3 regions of the Methylobacterium sp. AC433 genome follow, and region 2 is predicted to be linked to each of the others. Evidence: predicted binding sites of a transcription regulator. Region 2 holds the regulator's gene; each other region holds the start of a gene.
What was found. Region 2 encodes LexA, which represses DNA repair genes until DNA is damaged. Its sites were predicted from a motif close to TGTTCNNNNTGTGTTCNG; they were not measured.
Positions count from the first base shown of each region.

Region 1: the regulator LexA is predicted to act here: its motif matches at 1,292-1,309, upstream of AC0IWM_RS10140 (LexA family protein).
Region 3: the regulator LexA is predicted to act here: its motif matches at 2,491-2,508, upstream of ssb (single-stranded DNA-binding protein).

Region 1 is NZ_CEEDBN010000005.1:116,192-121,692, reverse strand. It holds gene AC0IWM_RS10150 (ImmA/IrrE family metallo-endopeptidase) at 1-652, opposite strand, end outside; gene AC0IWM_RS10145 (helix-turn-helix domain-containing protein) at 663-980, opposite strand; gene AC0IWM_RS10140 (LexA family protein) at 1,331-1,759, shown strand; gene AC0IWM_RS10135 (Y-family DNA polymerase) at 1,756-3,045, shown strand; gene AC0IWM_RS10130 (hypothetical protein) at 3,259-3,801, opposite strand; tRNA gene AC0IWM_RS10125 (tRNA-Leu) at 4,235-4,336, shown strand; gene AC0IWM_RS10120 (hypothetical protein) at 4,426-4,647, shown strand; gene AC0IWM_RS10115 (glycosyltransferase) at 4,821-5,501, shown strand, end outside.
Region 2 is NZ_CEEDBN010000013.1:89,976-95,476, reverse strand. It holds gene AC0IWM_RS17520 (ComEC/Rec2 family competence protein) at 1-1,747, shown strand, start outside; gene lexA (transcriptional repressor LexA) at 1,741-2,493, opposite strand; gene AC0IWM_RS17510 (DUF937 domain-containing protein) at 2,730-3,515, opposite strand; gene sfsA (DNA/RNA nuclease SfsA) at 3,681-4,388, shown strand; gene AC0IWM_RS17500 (FkbM family methyltransferase) at 4,440-5,270, opposite strand.
Region 3 is NZ_CEEDBN010000012.1:9,075-14,575, reverse strand. It holds gene AC0IWM_RS16395 (hypothetical protein) at 223-717, shown strand; gene AC0IWM_RS16390 (DUF4174 domain-containing protein) at 864-1,262, opposite strand; gene AC0IWM_RS16385 (NADP-dependent oxidoreductase) at 1,432-2,448, shown strand; gene ssb (single-stranded DNA-binding protein) at 2,655-3,251, shown strand; gene AC0IWM_RS16375 (sigma-54-dependent transcriptional regulator) at 3,428-4,780, opposite strand; gene AC0IWM_RS16370 (ATP-binding protein) at 4,777-5,501, opposite strand, start outside.

The DNA.
Region 1 (5,501 bases), on a different contig from region 2:
GTGCCGCGTCCCTTGAGACCTGGAAACGAGCCCGCAGCGCCTCGATCATCGCATCGGATACGCCCTCGCCGACCTGGTACGGCGCCAGGGCGTCCTGGGCGGCGAGGATGGGTGCGAGCAGGCCCCGGATCGCGCCGACGGGCATGAGGTAGCTGCCCGAGGCGTAGCAGGCCTGCCATTCGAGCCAGTCGCCTTTCGGCGCATCGAGCATCGTATCGCGCTTGCAGACCAGGCGATGCTCGCGGGCATGTTCGAACATGTCGCCGGGAGTGAAGGCCGCCTGGAAAAGCCCGTCGTGGAGACGGACATGCCCAAGCTCGTGCGCCAGCGTCGTCCTGTACCGGTTCTCGCGGCGGGTATCGGTCGACAGGGGCTTGGAGATCTCGATGTCGGGGATCGCGCCGCTCTTGAAGCGGGTCACCCCCTCGACGTCGTGTCCGTCCGGCGTGAGGTCGGCGTAGACGTCCAACACGTCGACATGCTGCTCGATGAGCACGGTCAGGTCATCGGTCGAGATCGGGTACTCGACCTTGCCCCTGTGGCGCATGAGGAAACCGGCCACGAGCGTCTCGCATTCGCGATCGATCTCCTCCTGCCTGAAGTGCGGCCGCCTGCGGAACCGCCTCGTCTCGTCCGGCACCATCATCACCATGGCCGCTCCCCTACCCGCCGCTTTTCCTGAACGCGCTGATGATCTGGGTGGCCGTCTCGGGACTGACGCCCGCATCGCGCGCATACTTCGGCAGGGTTCCGGCCAGATAGAAAAGGTACTCCGGCGAGACGTCCAGCGCGGTCGCGAACTGGGTGATGATGTGGTCGGAAGTGGGATTGCGGCGATCCCGCTCGATGTCGTTCAGGTATTGCGCGGAAATGGGCTTGCCGTCCTCCTCCCGCGCGATGCGGGCCGCAAGGTCCTTCTGGCTTATGCCCTTCGCCTTGCGTTGGCTGACGATGTAAGACCCGAAGGTCGCCGGGGTCATGGATGATGCCTTGCCGTTCACGAATACGCTGATTAGCATACCCCCGTTGGAAAGCTTCAGCCAGCGCGCTCGACGTGCGGGTTGGCGCTTAGGTTAAGCGTACCGGTACGTCCCGGGTCGTCGCCCGCTTCGTGTGTCTTCTTTGACACGATGGAGCGGCGCCGAGCCTGCCTGCGTGCGGGGTGGGTCCGTATCACGGGACACGCGCACGGCTCCCTCCGGGTGACGTAGACCGTTCCAGGGTCCGTCCATAGGTTGCCCCCTATTTCCGTCGCCGCAAGCGTGGCCGCTTGTGCGGAACCCGGCCAATGTGTTCTGCTTTTGTTCCGAAGGATTCGCGGAGCGCGGGCATGCAGGTCTACGACGTCGTTATCGGCTTCCCCATGCCGGTCCCCCTCCTGGCGACGCCCGTGCGGGCCGGCTTCCCCAGCCCGGCCGACGATTTCATCGAGGAGGAGATCGACCTCCAGCGCCTGCTGATCGTGAGCCGGCCGGCGACCTTCCTGGTGCGCGTGGCCGGAGACAGCATGCTGCTGGCCCGCCTGCACGACGGGGATCTCGCCGTCGTCGACCGCTCGCTGACCCCGCGCAACGGCGACGTCGTCGTGGTCGACATCGACGGCGAGCGCTCCTTCAAGGTCTGGAAGCGCCAGGGCCCCCGGGTGACCCTGCATTTCGCCAACCCGCGCTTCCCGGAGTTCCGGCTCTCGCCCGACGCCGTCATCGAGGTCTGGGGCGTGGTCTCCAGCTCGGTGAGCCCGAGGCGCCGCTCGGAATGAGCGCCCGGGCCTACGCCCTCTCGGACGGCAACAGCTTCTACTGCTCGTGCGAGCGGGTCTTCGATGCGCGCCTGGCGAAGCTGCCGGTGATCGTGCTGTCGAACAACGACGGCTGCGCCATCGCCCGGACCAACGAGGCCAAGGCGCTCGGCATCGGCATGGGCGAGCCGTGGTTCAAGATCCGCCACATGTGCCGGCAGAAGGGCGTGCGGGTCTACTCCTCGAACTACGCCCTCTACGGCGACATGTCCGCCCGGGTGAACGCCGTCTACCAGGGGTTCTCCCCCCGCATCGAAATCTACTCCATCGACGAGAGTTTTTTGGACATCTCGGATGTGCGCCCTGCCGAGCGGGCGATCCTCTGCCGAGACATGCGCGAGACCGTCAGGGCCTGGACGGGGATCCCCACCTGCGTCGGGATCGGCTCCACGAAGACCCTCGCGAAGCTCGCCAACCACATCGCGAAAAAAAATCCCGCGCTGGGGGGCGTGTGCGACCTGACCGATCCCGAGCAGTACGACCATTGGATCATCCGGGTGCCGGTGGCCGACATCTGGGGGGTGGGCCCGGCGAACGCCCGGCGCCTGGAGGCGCTGGGATGCGACAGCGCCGCGGACGTGCGCGACCTCGACCCGCGCGCCGCCCGCATGGCCATGACTGTCGTGGGCGAGCGCCTTGTGCACGAGCTGCGCGGGACGGCCTGCCTCGACCTGGAGACGTTGGCGGCGACCCGGAAGGGCTGCGCGGTCACCCGGTCCTTCTCGGAACGGGTCGAGGACCGGGCCACCATGGAGCAGGCCGTGGCGACGCATGCGTCCAGGCTCGGCGAGAAGCTCCGGCGCGAAGGGTTGGCGACCAACCACGTCACGGTCTTCTTTCACACCTCGGAGCACGACCGGGGCCGGCCACAGCGCTCGGTCTCGACCGTCGTCACGTTGCCGGAAGCGACCAACGACTCGCTCGCGCTCGTGAAGGCCGCGACCCACGGCGTCCGGAAGACGTGGCGGGACGGGTACCGCTATTCCAAGGCCGGGGTCGTGACGACCGACTTGGCGCCTCTCGTCTCGTCGCAGCGAGCCATGCCCGGCCTAGGACAGATCGACCGCGAGATGGGCGCGGCTCTTATGGAGGCGCTCGACGCCTGCAATCGCCGCTTCGGACGGGGAGCGGTCGTACCAGGCACGGCAGGGTTTGCGCCCAAGCGGGACTGGTCGACAAAGTTCGAGATGCGCTCCCCCCGGTACACGACCCGGCTCGAAGAGCTTCCGGTTGTGGCGGCGGCCTGAGCCGCCCGCATCGCCGTCGAGGCGTCCGCGTCAATGCTCTCATATCCGCTGCAAAGCCTGATTTGACAGGGAACTGCCATCAAATGCCTTCAGCGCTGTCAGATACCCCCGTCCCACTGACAACCTTTGGGTAGCCCAGCAACAGTAGGCCGGAGGGGCTCTCCCATTTGAAACCGGATTAAGACAGAAACGGCGATCCGTCTTAATCTGGTTTCACATGGCGGCATGCCGATCGCACCGGGTCCGCCACCGGCCGTCCCGCCGCATGGTGCCCGGCGCCCCGCAGGCCTCGCAGGTCCGAAGCGCCGCCTCCCTAACCGGTTCCTTGATCCCGTCCATGGCGTCGAACTCCGCATGGACCCAGGCACCGACCGGGTAGAACTTGGCGTCGAGCCCGCCGAACTTCTCCCGGACGAGGGGGACGACGACGCTCATGCCGGCGAGCCGATCGAACAGGGCTTCCAGGATCGGCTGCCAGCCCACGCCGACGGTGACCTCGGCGTCCCGGGCGAGCACCGGGTACCGGGCCTTCAGGTCCTCGACGTTGACCCGCCGCATCAGGATCTCGGCCTCGATCGCGGCGGCCTCCGCCTCCCAGAAGGCCGCCTCCGCCGCGGGCGCGTCCGGATCCCCGGCGGCGGCCAGGTCCCGTGCCCGGCGGCCGAGGCTCCAGACCTCGACGGCGGCGCGGTCCTCGGGGGACAGCCGCGCGAGGCGCTCCTCTCGGGACGGGCGGGCTTCGGTCGTATCAGCCATCTCGGCGCTCCCCCTGCGATCCTGTCCTCCACTAGGGACGCAACCGCGGCGGCCGCCGTGTCAGCCTCCGCCCCGTGCGGGACGACCTGGTGGGCAAGGGCCCTCCCCGTCACCGGGTCGGCCACGATGACGGTCGACCGCTCGGTCCCCACGAGCACGCGCACGGTGAGCTCGACGAGGCGCCCGGATCCGGGGCCGTCCTCGATGGGGTAGAGGTCGGCAACGCGTTCACCGGGGCGGCCGGGACGATCAGGCATGCACCGAACCTCGCGCCGTCGGAGCCCAAGGGCAAGCCCGGGCGGGTGCGGAGGGGCCTTGGCACTGTCACGGCGGCGGTCCACAAACGTTCTCGGGCCACATGTCGGCCACAGGTTTGGTCCCGACGGCCACGGATTGCGGCGCATGAACGTGAATGAACGAATGCGAAACCAGTCGCGGTGTAGAGGGGAAACCGAAACCCCCGCGGGGACGGACACCGAACGTACCCACGTTCGGGACGTGGGGGTCGCAGGTTCAAATCCTGCCACTCCGACCAGTTTGATTTCCCAAGGCTTCGCCTTTTCCCGAGATCCTCAGAGACGATCGCGTCCATCCCCGCTGGCGTATGCTGGCCGGATGTGTCCGATGCCGATGCGCGCGAACGGTCCTTCGGCCGGCATTCTTGTCGGCAAGACCACTTCCATCTTCAGCGTCAGCCACCCGGACCTGCGCGAGCGGGCGACGACCTTCGTGAGGCGGGCCGGATCGATGCTCGCCGAGATCCGGCTTTGCGCTCACGGAAGATTCAACTCTCCACCGCATCCTCGGCCCAACGAGCCCCCGATGGTTTCGGCGGCGCATGCGTGAGCGATGATCGGCGCAGTGTGACGGAACCACCCGACAGCTCCGGCGCGAACCCCGGCACCGTTCGGGCGGCGGACCGCTTCGGACCGCGCGCCCACGGAATCGCCGCGTGGCCGTTCCAACGTGCAGCGTCCGTCCTGCCCGCCCAACCTTTGCCGGGCCGTTCCTGGCCGTGCTTGCGGGTCCTCACGCTCGTCGAGGGCGCCTCCGACGAACTCGCCGCCACCCGCGCCTCCGTCGCGGCCCAAGGCTATCCAAACCTCCGTCATGACCTGATCTCGCGAATCGACGCGACGGCCTCGCTCGCCGCCATCGTCTCGGACGAGGGCTGCGACGGCCTGATCCTGCTCCGCCCGGGCGATCTCCTGGCCCCCGATGCCCTGGCGGCCCTCGCCCTGCAGCGGGTTCTCAGCGGGGCCGATCTGATCGTCGGCCTGCGCGTCGTCTTCGACACCGCCCCCTTCGGCCTCGATGCGCCCGCGGCGGCGCCGGGAAGGCTGATCGATCCCGATCCGCCGGACGGTTCACTGGCCCCCTTCACCGGAGGCGAAGTCCTGCTGGCGCGTGCCTGCGTCCAGCGCGCCGGCGGTCTCGATCCCATGGCCGACCACCCCGTCGCCGCGCTCTGGCCCCGGCTCGTCGGCCAGGACGCGACGCTCGCCCGCGTCGGCCGGCCGATTCTCCTGCAGTACCAGCCCGGCCGGGCCGCACCGCCGATGCCGGCCGGTCTCTCGGTGGCCAGCCTGACCGACAGGGGCAACATCGGCGGAGCCGGCATCGCCCACCGACGCCTGACCGATGCCCTGGTTCTGGCGGGCCATCGCGTCGATGAGCATCGCCTCTCGGCAGAATCGCCG
Region 2 (5,501 bases):
CCACATCGCCGCGACCGCGCGGCTGCTCCCGCCACCGGAAGCCGCCCGGCCCGGTGGCTACGACTTCGCCCGGGATGCCTTCTTCCGCGAGATCGGCGCGGTCGGCTCGCTCGTCGGCAAAGTCGAGGTGCGGCCGGTGCCCGAAACCGCGGACCGGCAGTTTCGCCTCGCCGCCGCCGTCGACGCGGCGCGGAACGCCCTGACGCGCCGGATCACGGATGCCAATGGCGGGCAGGCCGGAGCCGTGGCGGCAGCCCTCGTCACGGGCAAGCGCGGGCTGATCAGCGGCGAGACCAACGATATTCTGCGCGCCGCCGGAATCTACCACGTCGTCTCGATCTCCGGTTTGCACATGGTCCTGGCGGCCGGCGTGGTGTTCTGGCTCGTGCGTGCGCTGCTGGCCATGCTGCCGTACGCAGCGTTGCATTGGCCGATCAAGAAGCTCGCGGCGATCGTCGCCATGGTGGGCGTGACGGCCTATTGCGTCTTCTCCGGCTGGGACATCGCGGCCGAGCGGTCGCTGATCATGACCCTGGTGATGCTCGGCGCGATCCTGGTCGACCGGCCGGCCCTCAGCATGCGGAACCTGGCGATCGCCGCCCTGATCGCCCTGGCGCGCGAGCCGGAGGGGCTCCTCGGCCCGAGCTTCCAGATGTCGTTCGGAGCGGTCGCCGGCCTGATCGCCTGCGCACCGCTGATCGGCGGCCGCGGGCTGCGCCGCGATGGGATCGGCCTGCTGCCCCGCGCTTTCGCTCTGCTGACCACGGCGATCGTCGGCACCCTGGCGACGACCCTCGTCGCACAGATCGCCACGGCTCCCTTCGCGACCTATCATTTCCAGACGATCCAGCCCTTCGGGCTGGTGGGGAATGCGCTCACCCTGCCGCTGGTCTCCCTGGCCGTGATGCCGTCGGCCGTCCTCGGCATCCTCGCCTATCCGTTTGCCCTGGATCAGCCGGTCTGGTGGGCGATGGGCCTCGCTGTGCGAGGGATGCTGACGATCTCCACCTGGATCGCGGGCTTCGGGCACGCGGTCGTGGTGATTCCGGCGTTCGGGGCGGGTGCTCTCGGTCTCATGGCATCCGCGCTGATCGTCCTGACCCTCCCGGCCTCGTCGTTGCGCTGGCTCGGCCTGCTTCCGGCGGCAATCGGCATCGCCTGCGCGGCCACTCCGGATCGCCACGACATCTACATCGATCGCGAGGGGGCGGGTGCGGCGATCCGGGACCGCAGCGGGCGGCTCGCCACTCTGGGGCGGCCACCCTCCTTCGTCCTCGGGCAATGGCTGAAGGCGGATGGCGACGGCCGCAAGGTGGAAGACGTCCCAGCGTTTCAGGGGGCGCGCTGCGATCGCCTCGGCTGCACCTTGATCACGCCAGACGGCCGCGCGCTCGCGCTGACCACCGACAAGCGCGCGCTCGGGGAGGATTGCGCCAGGGCCGAGATCCTGATTTCCCGGCAATCCGCCCCTCCAGGCTGTGCCGCGCCGATCATCGTCGACCGGAATTTCCTGCAGTCACACGGCGCGACGTCGATTCGCCTCGCCCGCGATGGCCCGGTACGCGCGACGGCCAAACGTTTTGGTGACCTCGTCCCCTGGCGCGCGAATTCGTCACGAAAACCAACGGAAGCGGCACCGGCCCCATCGGACCTGTTCAGCCCGCCGACGCCGCGAGCGGCGCCGGACCGAACTGGCGATCCGTCGGATTCGTCCGGTGACGAACCGGACGGCGAGAGCCTTCAGTAGCGACGAACGAGGCTGACCAGGCGCCCCTGGATCTGGACCCGGTCCGGACCGAGCACGCGGGTCTCGTAGGCCGGGTTCGCGGCTTCCAGGGCGATGGATGAACCGCGCCGACGCAGGCGCTTCAGGGTCGCCTCCTCGTCGTCGATGAGCGCCACGATGATGTCGCCGGTATTCGCGGTGTCCTGTTTACGGATGACCACGAGGTCCCCGTCGAGGATTCCCGCTTCGATCATCGAGTCGCCGCGCACCTCCAGGGCGTAATGTTCGCCGCCGGCGAGGAAGTCCGGCGACATCGTCACCGAGTGACTCTGCTCCTGGATGGCCGAGATCGGCGTGCCGGCCGCGATCCGGCCCATCACCGGGATGGTCACCGCCCGGCCGCTCTCGTCAGTGGCCTGCGTCGTCGGCAGGCGGGACACCGAGGCACCCGCCGGCAAGCCCTTGCCCTTGCCACCTTCGACCACGCTAGGCGTGAAGCGGCGCACCTCGGGAGCCGGAGCGGCGCGGGACGCGCCCGCGTTCCCGCCCAGGCTCTCCGGCATCCGGATCACCTCGATGGCGCGCGCCCGATTCGGCAGCCGGCGCAGAAAGCCGCGCTCCTCGAGGGCCGTGATCAGGCGGTGGATACCCGATTTCGACTTCAGATCGAGGGCGTCCTTCATCTCGTCGAAGGACGGAGGAACGCCGCTCTCGCGCATCCGAAGCTGGATGAACTGGAGCAGGTCCAGCTGCTTACGCGTCAACATGCGGGACACTCTTCGTTAGCGCCACGAAGCGCGGCGGATGGCACCAGAAACAAACCACGAACACATTAAACGTTCCGTAAGTGTTCTGCAAGGGTTCCTGTCAAGAGCCCTCGAGGTGCCGGGGATGGCCGGAACCGCGCCGTGGGCAGATCCCTTCACGGATGCCCGTTGCCGCGGACGCGTCGGGGCCCTGGCCCGATCGGGAGCGGCCTGTCGCGGACGACGGTGTGGTGGCGCTACGACGTCCGGGTCCGTCCGCTGCGGGGCTTGGCACCGGGGGCCTCGCCCCCCGCCTCGGTGGAAACGCGGGGATCCTGCCAGAAGGTGTCGAACAGGCGCTGCATGGCGCGCGCGTTTTCCTGCTGCACCTCCAGGCCGGTCTGGAACATCTGCTGCATCACGTCGAAGGGGGCGTCCGCAGCAGTCTTGTCCGGTGCATCGGCCCCTGGCCGTGACGGGGCCGTGAGCCGGGGCGGCGTCGGGCGCGCCCGCGCCTGAGGCGGCGAGGGCGCGGGACTCGCGGCGGAGGCACCCGATTTCAGGAACGCCTCCATCATCTCCGACCAGGCGTTGGGGGGGAAGCCGAAGGGATTCGCCTCGGCGCGCGAGGCCGGCGCAGGCGCAGGCGCCTGGTTGATCATGACGTGGACGATCCCCGCCACCACCATACCGGCCATGACCGGCAGCATCTGCTTCAGGGCCGGCATCGCGACGCCGCTGACGGTCGCCGCCTGCTGCAGCACCGCCTGGCTGAGATGTGGCGAGCCGAACAACTGCTTGACCAGCATGTCCATCTGCGGCGTCGCGCTCGGTGCCATGGGGGCAGTCGGCCCCACGAGGTTGAACAGGTGGGCGAAGCCGGTGGGATCGTGAGCGACGTTGCGCTGCAGGCCCATGGTCAGCGCCGGCATCAGAGCCTCCATCGCACGCAGGCCCTGTTCCGGCGACAGGCCGAACTGCCGTCCGAATCCCTGCGCATTGGCGCCCGCCTGCGCCTGGAGAATGTCGAACAGATTGAACATGGCGGCCTCGCGGACGAACAGCGGCTTTCCCGGCTAACGACCCGGGGCGCGCCCCGCGAATTCTGTCGCATCCGGGTAGCACTGACCAGCCCAGGCGCCTCAGGACTGCCCGATTCCGCGCCGACGGGAGCCCGCATCAACCTATTTCTTGCCCCGGATCCGCCGATGCGCTTCTCCGCGCCCCTGATCGAGGCGCGCCTCGTGCGTCGCTACAAGCGCTTCCTGGCCGACATGGAACTAGGCGACGGCTCCCTGGTCACCGCCCACTGCCCCAATCCCGGGGCGATGCTGGGCCTCGCGGTTCCGGGCGCGCGCGCACTCGTGTCCGAGACCCGGAGCCCGACGCGCAAGCTGGCTTTCTCCTGGGAACTGGTGGAGGCGGACCTGCCCGGCGGGCGGCAATGGGTGGGCGTCAACACGATGCGGCCGAACGCCCTGGTGGCGGAAGCCTTCGCGGACGGCAGCCTGCCGGTGCTCGGCGGCTACACCGTCCTGCGCCCGGAAGTCCGCTACGCGCAGGCCAGCCGCGTCGACTTCCTCGCCACGGGCGAGGAAGTGCCGCCATGCCACGTCGAGGTGAAGAACTGCCACCTGATGCGCCGGGCCGGCCTCGCGGAGTTCCCGGATTGCGTCGCCGCTCGCAGCGCCCGGCACATGGCGGACCTGGCTGCGGTTGTGGAGGCCGGGGGCCGCGCGATGGTCGTCATCGTGGTGCAGATGTGGGCCGACCGCTTCGACGTGGCCCGGGACCTCGACCCAGTCTTCGACCGGGCGTTCCAGGCCGCACGGGCCGCTGGCGTCGCCGTGCACGCCCATCGCTGCCGCATCGGCCCCGGCGGGATCACCATCGCCGACGCCATCCCGGTGCTGTAGGACGCCCGTCTCCGCGAAAGCCGGCTCGGTAGAGGGGGGAACGACGCGCCGTCAGGCGGCCCGCTCGAAGATCAGGTTGAGGCGCGTGCGGGCGATCCGGCGATAGCCGTGCTGTTCCAGGAGGGCAGGCAGGTCGATCTGCCACTGATCGGTGCCGTTCTCGACGATCAGCAGGCCCGGCCTGAGTGCGGCCGGGGCCGCCCGCAGGAACGGCTCCAGGATCAGGTCCTCGGCCCCTTCGACGTCGAGCTTCATGGCGTCGATGCGCTCGATCCCCTCGCCGCGGGCGAGATCGAGCAGCGGCAGGGCCGGCACCCGGATCTGCGCGCCTTCGTTCGTCCCGACGATCTTCAAGCTCGATTCGCCCCGGTTGCGCGGATCGACGAACAGGGTGAGTTCGCCGGCCTTGTCGGCGACGGCACAGGCCACCGCCTTCACCGTCCCGAACGGATTCTGAGCGATGTTGTAGGTCAGGCGGTCGAACACGTCCGGCTGCGGCTCGACTGCGAGGATGCGCGCGCGCGGCCCTGCGAAGGCTGCCACGAACAGCGCATAGGCCCCGATATTCGCGCCGATATCGAGGAAGGTGCAGCCCGGCTGAAGCTTCGAGCGCAGGAGTTCGCGCTCCTCCGGATCGAAGAACTGCGGCGTGAAGAGCACCTTCTTCTCGCAGTTGTTGTTGTAGGGGTAGAGCCGCATGCGCGCGCCGTAGCGCTCGACGTCGAGGGGGGCGCCCCGCAAAAGGCCGATCGCCACCCGGCGCAGGAACAGGGCGAGGCGCCGGCCCGCCCAGCTGGCGTAGGAGATCCGCCCTGTCTGCTGGGCGATGCGGGCGACGAGGCCGGTGGGAGCGTAGGTGCCGTAGGGCTGCGTGTCTTTCATCGTGCCTGCTGATGCCAGCGCGCGGGCGCGGCGGCAAGCGAAGGCGACACGAGGCCCTGGCCCGAAGTCGATGCCGGACGTGCCCCCTCAGCGCGCGGACGGAGAGCGGCGATAAGCTGCACCACCCGTCCAGCCCGAGAAATTTCCTGCAAGCTGGGACAAATCCCCGAGAGCGGCCTTCCGAGGCCAAAGCTGTTCCATTGTGGCAACACCACGACTGAAACCAGTATG
Region 3 (5,501 bases), on a different contig from region 2:
ATCACCCGCATCGCCCTTGAGCCCGCTCGCCGGAGGATCGTGGCGGCCGGCCCGCTTCCTCGCCCGAAACCCGCGGCGATTTCAAGGGCGGGTGCGCGGGGGCGGGGCGGGCGGCCGGCGCGCTTCACGATGACGGGAGAGGCAAAAGGTGCATGAACCCTTCCGGGTGCCTCCGCGTTTGAGGGTCAAGGGGACGTTTCGGCTTCTTTCGGAGACGATGTGATGAAACGAGTTGTTCTGGCCTCCGCGGCCATGATCGGCGCGCTCGCGATGATTCCCGCCACCGCAGAAGCGCGCGGTGGCTTCGGCGGCGGTGGGTTCCACGGTGGTGGCTTCCACGGCGGCGGCTTCGGCGGCGGTGGATTCCGCGGGGGCTTCGGTGGCGGTGGGTTCCGCGGCGGCTTCGGCGGCGGCGGCTTCCGCCACGCCGGCTTCGGTGGCTATCGCGGTGGCTTCGGCGGCTATCGCGGCGGGTATTACGGCCGCGGCTACGGGCGCGGATACGGCTACGGCCTCGGCGGCCTGGGTCTCGGCGTCGGCCTCGGCCTGGCGGCGGGCGGCCTCTACGGCGGCTACGGCCCGGGTTACGGCTACGGCTACGCCCCGGTCGGCTACGGCGCCTACGATTACGGCTACGGCGGCGGCTGCTACACCGTCCCGCGCGTGCGCTGGACGCCGTACGGCTATCGCCGGGTGCTGGTCGAGCGCTGCTACTGACCGGAACCACCGGTTCGGAAAGCTCCGGGGGCCGCCGCGTGCGGCCCCTTTTTCATGCCGGTCGACGTCATGCCAGTCGACGTCATGCCGGTCGACTTCCTATGCCGGTCGACGTGCCACGCCTCGGTGGCCGGACCGCCCGGCGCTCAGCGCCGTCGCTCGTCCCGACGCATCGGCATCGCGTCGATGGTCTCGAACAGCGCATCGGCCGGAATCGGCGCGGTCCCGGTCCGCTTGGCCTCGCCGTCCTTGCCGACGAGCACCACGCGAAAGCCGTCCGCCGGAAGGCCGAGGGCGGCGCGCAGGCGCCGCGCCTCCGCGGTGTCGCCGAAGGCCTCGCGGATGACGAGGTCGCGCTCCGTCGCCCCGGCACGGGCCCTGTCGAGCTCGGCGCGCTGGGCCACCACCCGCGGATCGCCGGGCTCGGGGGCAGAGATCACCAGCACGCGCGACGTCCAGCGGTCGCGTGCGAGCGGGTTCTCCGCCGCCTGAGCCGCCGTGACGCCGGCGAGCATCGCCCCGAGCATCCGCCATCCGCGCGCCATCGCCGAAACTCCCGTGCCGTTCACCGTTCCGGGACAACGCGCCGGAGCGGCACGCGGCCCCGCGCGGAATTGTCATCGGCCGCGGCCGTCCCATCTGTCGGGGGACCTCCCGACCGGGCGCCTGCCCGCCGCGCGCCCCTCGCACCTCGCGAAATCTCCGGAATCCGCCATGACCCACGTGAACCGCCGCATCGTCCTCGCCGCCCGTCCGCACGGCGAGCCGAACGCCTCGCACTTCCGGCTGGAGGAGGGGCGGGTCCCGGTGGCGAAGGAGGGCGAGGTGCTCCTGGCCAACCGCTACCTCTCCCTCGACCCCTACATGCGCGGGCGCATGAGCGCGGCGAAATCCTATGCCGAGCCGGTCGCGATCGGCGACACCATGGTGGGCGCCACCGTGGCGGAGGTGATCGAGTCCCGCCATCCCGACTTCCGGGTCGGCGAGACCGTGGTGGGCTTCGGCGGCTGGCAGGACTTCGCCGTCTCGGACGGGCGCGGCCTGCGCCGCCTCGATCCGGAGGCCGCCCCCGTCACCACCGCCCTCGGCATCCTCGGCATGCCCGGCATGACGGCCTATACGGGCCTCCTCAACATCGGCCAGCCGAAACCCGGCGAGACCGTGGTGGTGGCCGCGGCCACCGGCCCGGTGGGCTCTCTCGTCGGTCAGATCGCCAGGCGGAAGGGCGCCCGGGCGGTGGGCATCGCGGGCGGCCCGGAGAAATGCGCCTTCCTGCGCGACACGCTCGGCTTCGACGCGGCCATCGACCACCGCGCCGAGGATTTCCCGGACGCGCTGGCCGCCGCCTGCCCGCAGGGGATCGACGTCTATTTCGAGAATGTCGGCGGCGCGGTCTTCGACGCGGTCCTGCCGCTCCTCAACAACTTCGCCCGGATGCCGGTCTGCGGCCTCGTCTCCGGCTACAACGCCACCGAGCTGCCGCCCGGACCGGACCGGGTGCCGGTGCTGATGCGCGCGATCCTGTCGAAGCGCCTGCATGTCCAGGGCTTCATCGTCTGGGACTTCGCCGCCCAGGAGGCCGAGTTCCTGCGCGAGGTCGGGGCGTGGCTGCGCGACGACCTCGTGGTCCATCGCGAGGACATCGTCGACGGGCTCGAGAACGCGCCGGAGGCCTTCGCGGGCCTGCTGCAGGGCCGGAATTTCGGCAAGCTCATCGTCCGCATCCGCTGAGCGAAGGGCAGGGCGCGCCTCCGGGACGCCTTGCCCCCGGAACAGAACAAAGATAGAACATACAGGTCACCCCGATTCCCTGAGAGTCACGGGGACAGCCCGCCGACCGCGATTGCCGCCGGGGCCCGAGAGGCCCATGACAGGGCGGCGTCCCGGTCGTTCGGGGCCGCAGCGCGCAGTGAGATCGATCGGTAGGAGAGAGCGGCATGGCCGGCAGCGTGAACAAGGTGATCCTGGTGGGCAATCTCGGGCGCGACCCCGAGACACGGCGCCTCGCCTCCGGTGATCCCGTGGTCAACCTGCGCATCGCCACATCGGAGTCCTGGAAGGACAAGATGTCGGGCGAGCGCAAGGAGAAGACCGAGTGGCACTCGGTGGTGATCTACAACGAGAACCTCGCCCGCGTGGCGGAGCAGTACCTGCGCAAGGGCTCGAAGGTCTACATCGAGGGCCAGCTCCAGACCCGCAAATGGGCGGACCAGTCCGGCGTCGAGAAGTACACCACCGAGGTGGTGCTCCAGCGCTTCCGCGGCGAGCTGACCATCCTCGACGGCCGCAGCGGCGGCGGTGAGATGGGCATGGACGAGGAGGGCGGCCAGATCAGCCGGGGCGGCGATTTCGGCGGCGGCAGCGGTGGTGGTGGACGCGGCGGCGACCGCGGCGGGGATTACGGCGGCGGCCGCTCCTCGGGTGGCGGCGGCGAGCGCCGGCCGGCCTCGGGCGGCGGCGGTGGCGGTGGCGGTGGCGGTGGCGGTGGCGGCTCCAAGCCGAACTTCGACCTCGACGACGACATCCCGTTCTAGGGCCGGGCCGAACCGGAACGATCACGCGGATCGCAATGCCCATCGAGGTCAGGGGCGTCACCCTGACCTTTTTTGTGGGTCCTGGCGCGGGATCAGGACTGGCGCGAAATCGGGCGCGCTTCGCGGGCGGCCCGCCGATGCGCGTTCACGGCTCCGATACGCCCGCCAGATACCGTCTACTCGGTGAAGTCGGCGCGGCTCAGCCCGTAGCGCTGCATCTTTTCGTTGAGCGTACGCCGGGGAAGATCGAGCAGCCGCATGATCTCGGTGATGTTTCCCTGCGCCTGTTGCAGGGCTTGCCGGATCAGGTCCCGCTCGTAGGCCTCGACCCGCGTCGCCAGCGACTGCGGCCCGGCTGCCATCGCGTCCAACGGCCCGTCCTGCTGATCGAGGCCGAAGGCGTGGCGCTCGGCAGCGTTGCGCAACTCACGCACGTTGCCGGGCCAGGGACGCGCCACGATCTCCTGCAGGAGCCGGGCGCTCAGGGGACGCATCGTCCGCCCGTGCGCCTCGGCGGCGCGGGCGGCGAAGACCTCGAACAGGAGCGGGATGTCCTCCCGCCGCTCCCGCAGGGGCGGGATCCGCAGCTCGGCGACGCCGAGACGATAATAGAGGTCGGCCCTGAACTGTCCGGTCGCGGCCTGCGCGCGCAGGTCGACCTTGCTGGCGCAGAGTGTGCGCAGGTCGGCGGGCACCGCCGTGTTCGAGCCGAGACGCTCCAGGCTGCGTTCCTGCAGCACCCGCAGGAGCTTGACCTGGCCCGCCAGGGGCATCGCCTCGATCTCGTCGAGGAAGAGCGTGCCGCGATGGGCGTATTCGAGCTTGCCGATCCGACGCTTCAGCGCGCCCGTGAAGGCGCCGGCCTCGAAGCCGAACAGCTCGCTCTCCATCATCGTGTCGGGAATCGCCCCGCAATTGACGGCCACGAAGCGGCCGTCCCGCCGGCCGGAGAAGGCGTGGAGACATTGCGCCACCAATTCCTTGCCGGAGCCGGTCTCCCCGTTGACGACGACGTTGACGGGCGTCGCGGCGAGGTCGAGCACCTCGCGCCGCAGGGTCTCCATCACGCGCGACGTGCCGATGAGGCGGCTCTCGATGCCCTGCGCGTCGTCGACGACGTGGAGGCTGCGCAGGCGCAGCGTCAGGTGGCGCTTCTCGCAGGCGCGGCCGATGGCGTCGACGAGGCGCTCCGGGACGAAGGGCTTCTCGATGAAGTCGTAGGCGCCGCGCCGCATCGCCTCGACCGCCATCGGCACGTCCCCGTGCCCGGTCACGAGGAGGACCGGCAGGTCCGGATCGCGGGCCAGCGCCCGTTCGAGCACGTCGAGGCCGTCGATCCCCGGCATCCGCACGTCGCTGACGAGGATGCCCGGAAAGCTCGCGTCGATCAGGCCGAGTGCGGCCAGCGGTTCTGCGAAGGTCGAGACCTCGAAACCGGCGAGCGAGAGCCACTGGTGCAGGGCTTCGCGCACCGTCTCCTCGTCGTCGACGAAGAGGACCCGCGTCGCCCGGCCCGCCATCGCGTTCATGCGTCCGCCGCGGGCAGGACGATGGCCAGCACCGCGCCGCGCGCGCCGTTCGCGGCGGCGATGCTGCCACCCAGGTCGCGGACGATCAGCGAGGACAGCGACAGGCCGAGGCCGAGGCCCTCGCCGGCCGACTTCGTCGTGAAGAAGGGATCGAAGACCTGCCCCATGTGCTCCTCGGCGATCCCGCCGCCGCTGTCGGCGACCGCGAGGCGCCAACACGAACCCGCTTCGCGCGCCGCGGTCAAATCGAGCCGACGCTCGGGCGCGTCCTGCATCGCGTCGAGGGCGTTGACGATCAGGTTCAGCAGGACCTGTTCCAGGCGAACCGGCTCGGCCCATACCAGGGCTTCGGGCGGAATCGCACAGGTGACCGTGACGGCTTCCGCACGGATGCGGGCCTGGAGCAGGTCGAGGGCGGCCTCCGCCGCCGCGCGAAGCCTGACCGCCTCGCGGTGTTCCGTCCCGGTCTTGCGCGCGAAGGCCTTCAGGTGCCGGATGATCTCGGCGATGCGCTGCGTCACCTGGGTCATCCGCTCCAGGTTCCGCCGCACCGTCGCGCCGTCGCCGCGCTCCAGGAACACTGCGGTGCTGGCGAGGAAGGTGCGCAGGGCCGCCAGCGGCTGGTTGATCTCGTGGTTGATGGCCGTGGAGATCTGTCCCAGGGCGGCGAGGCGCCCGGCATGGATCAGCTCGTCTTGGGTCGACCGCAGGGCGGCGGTGG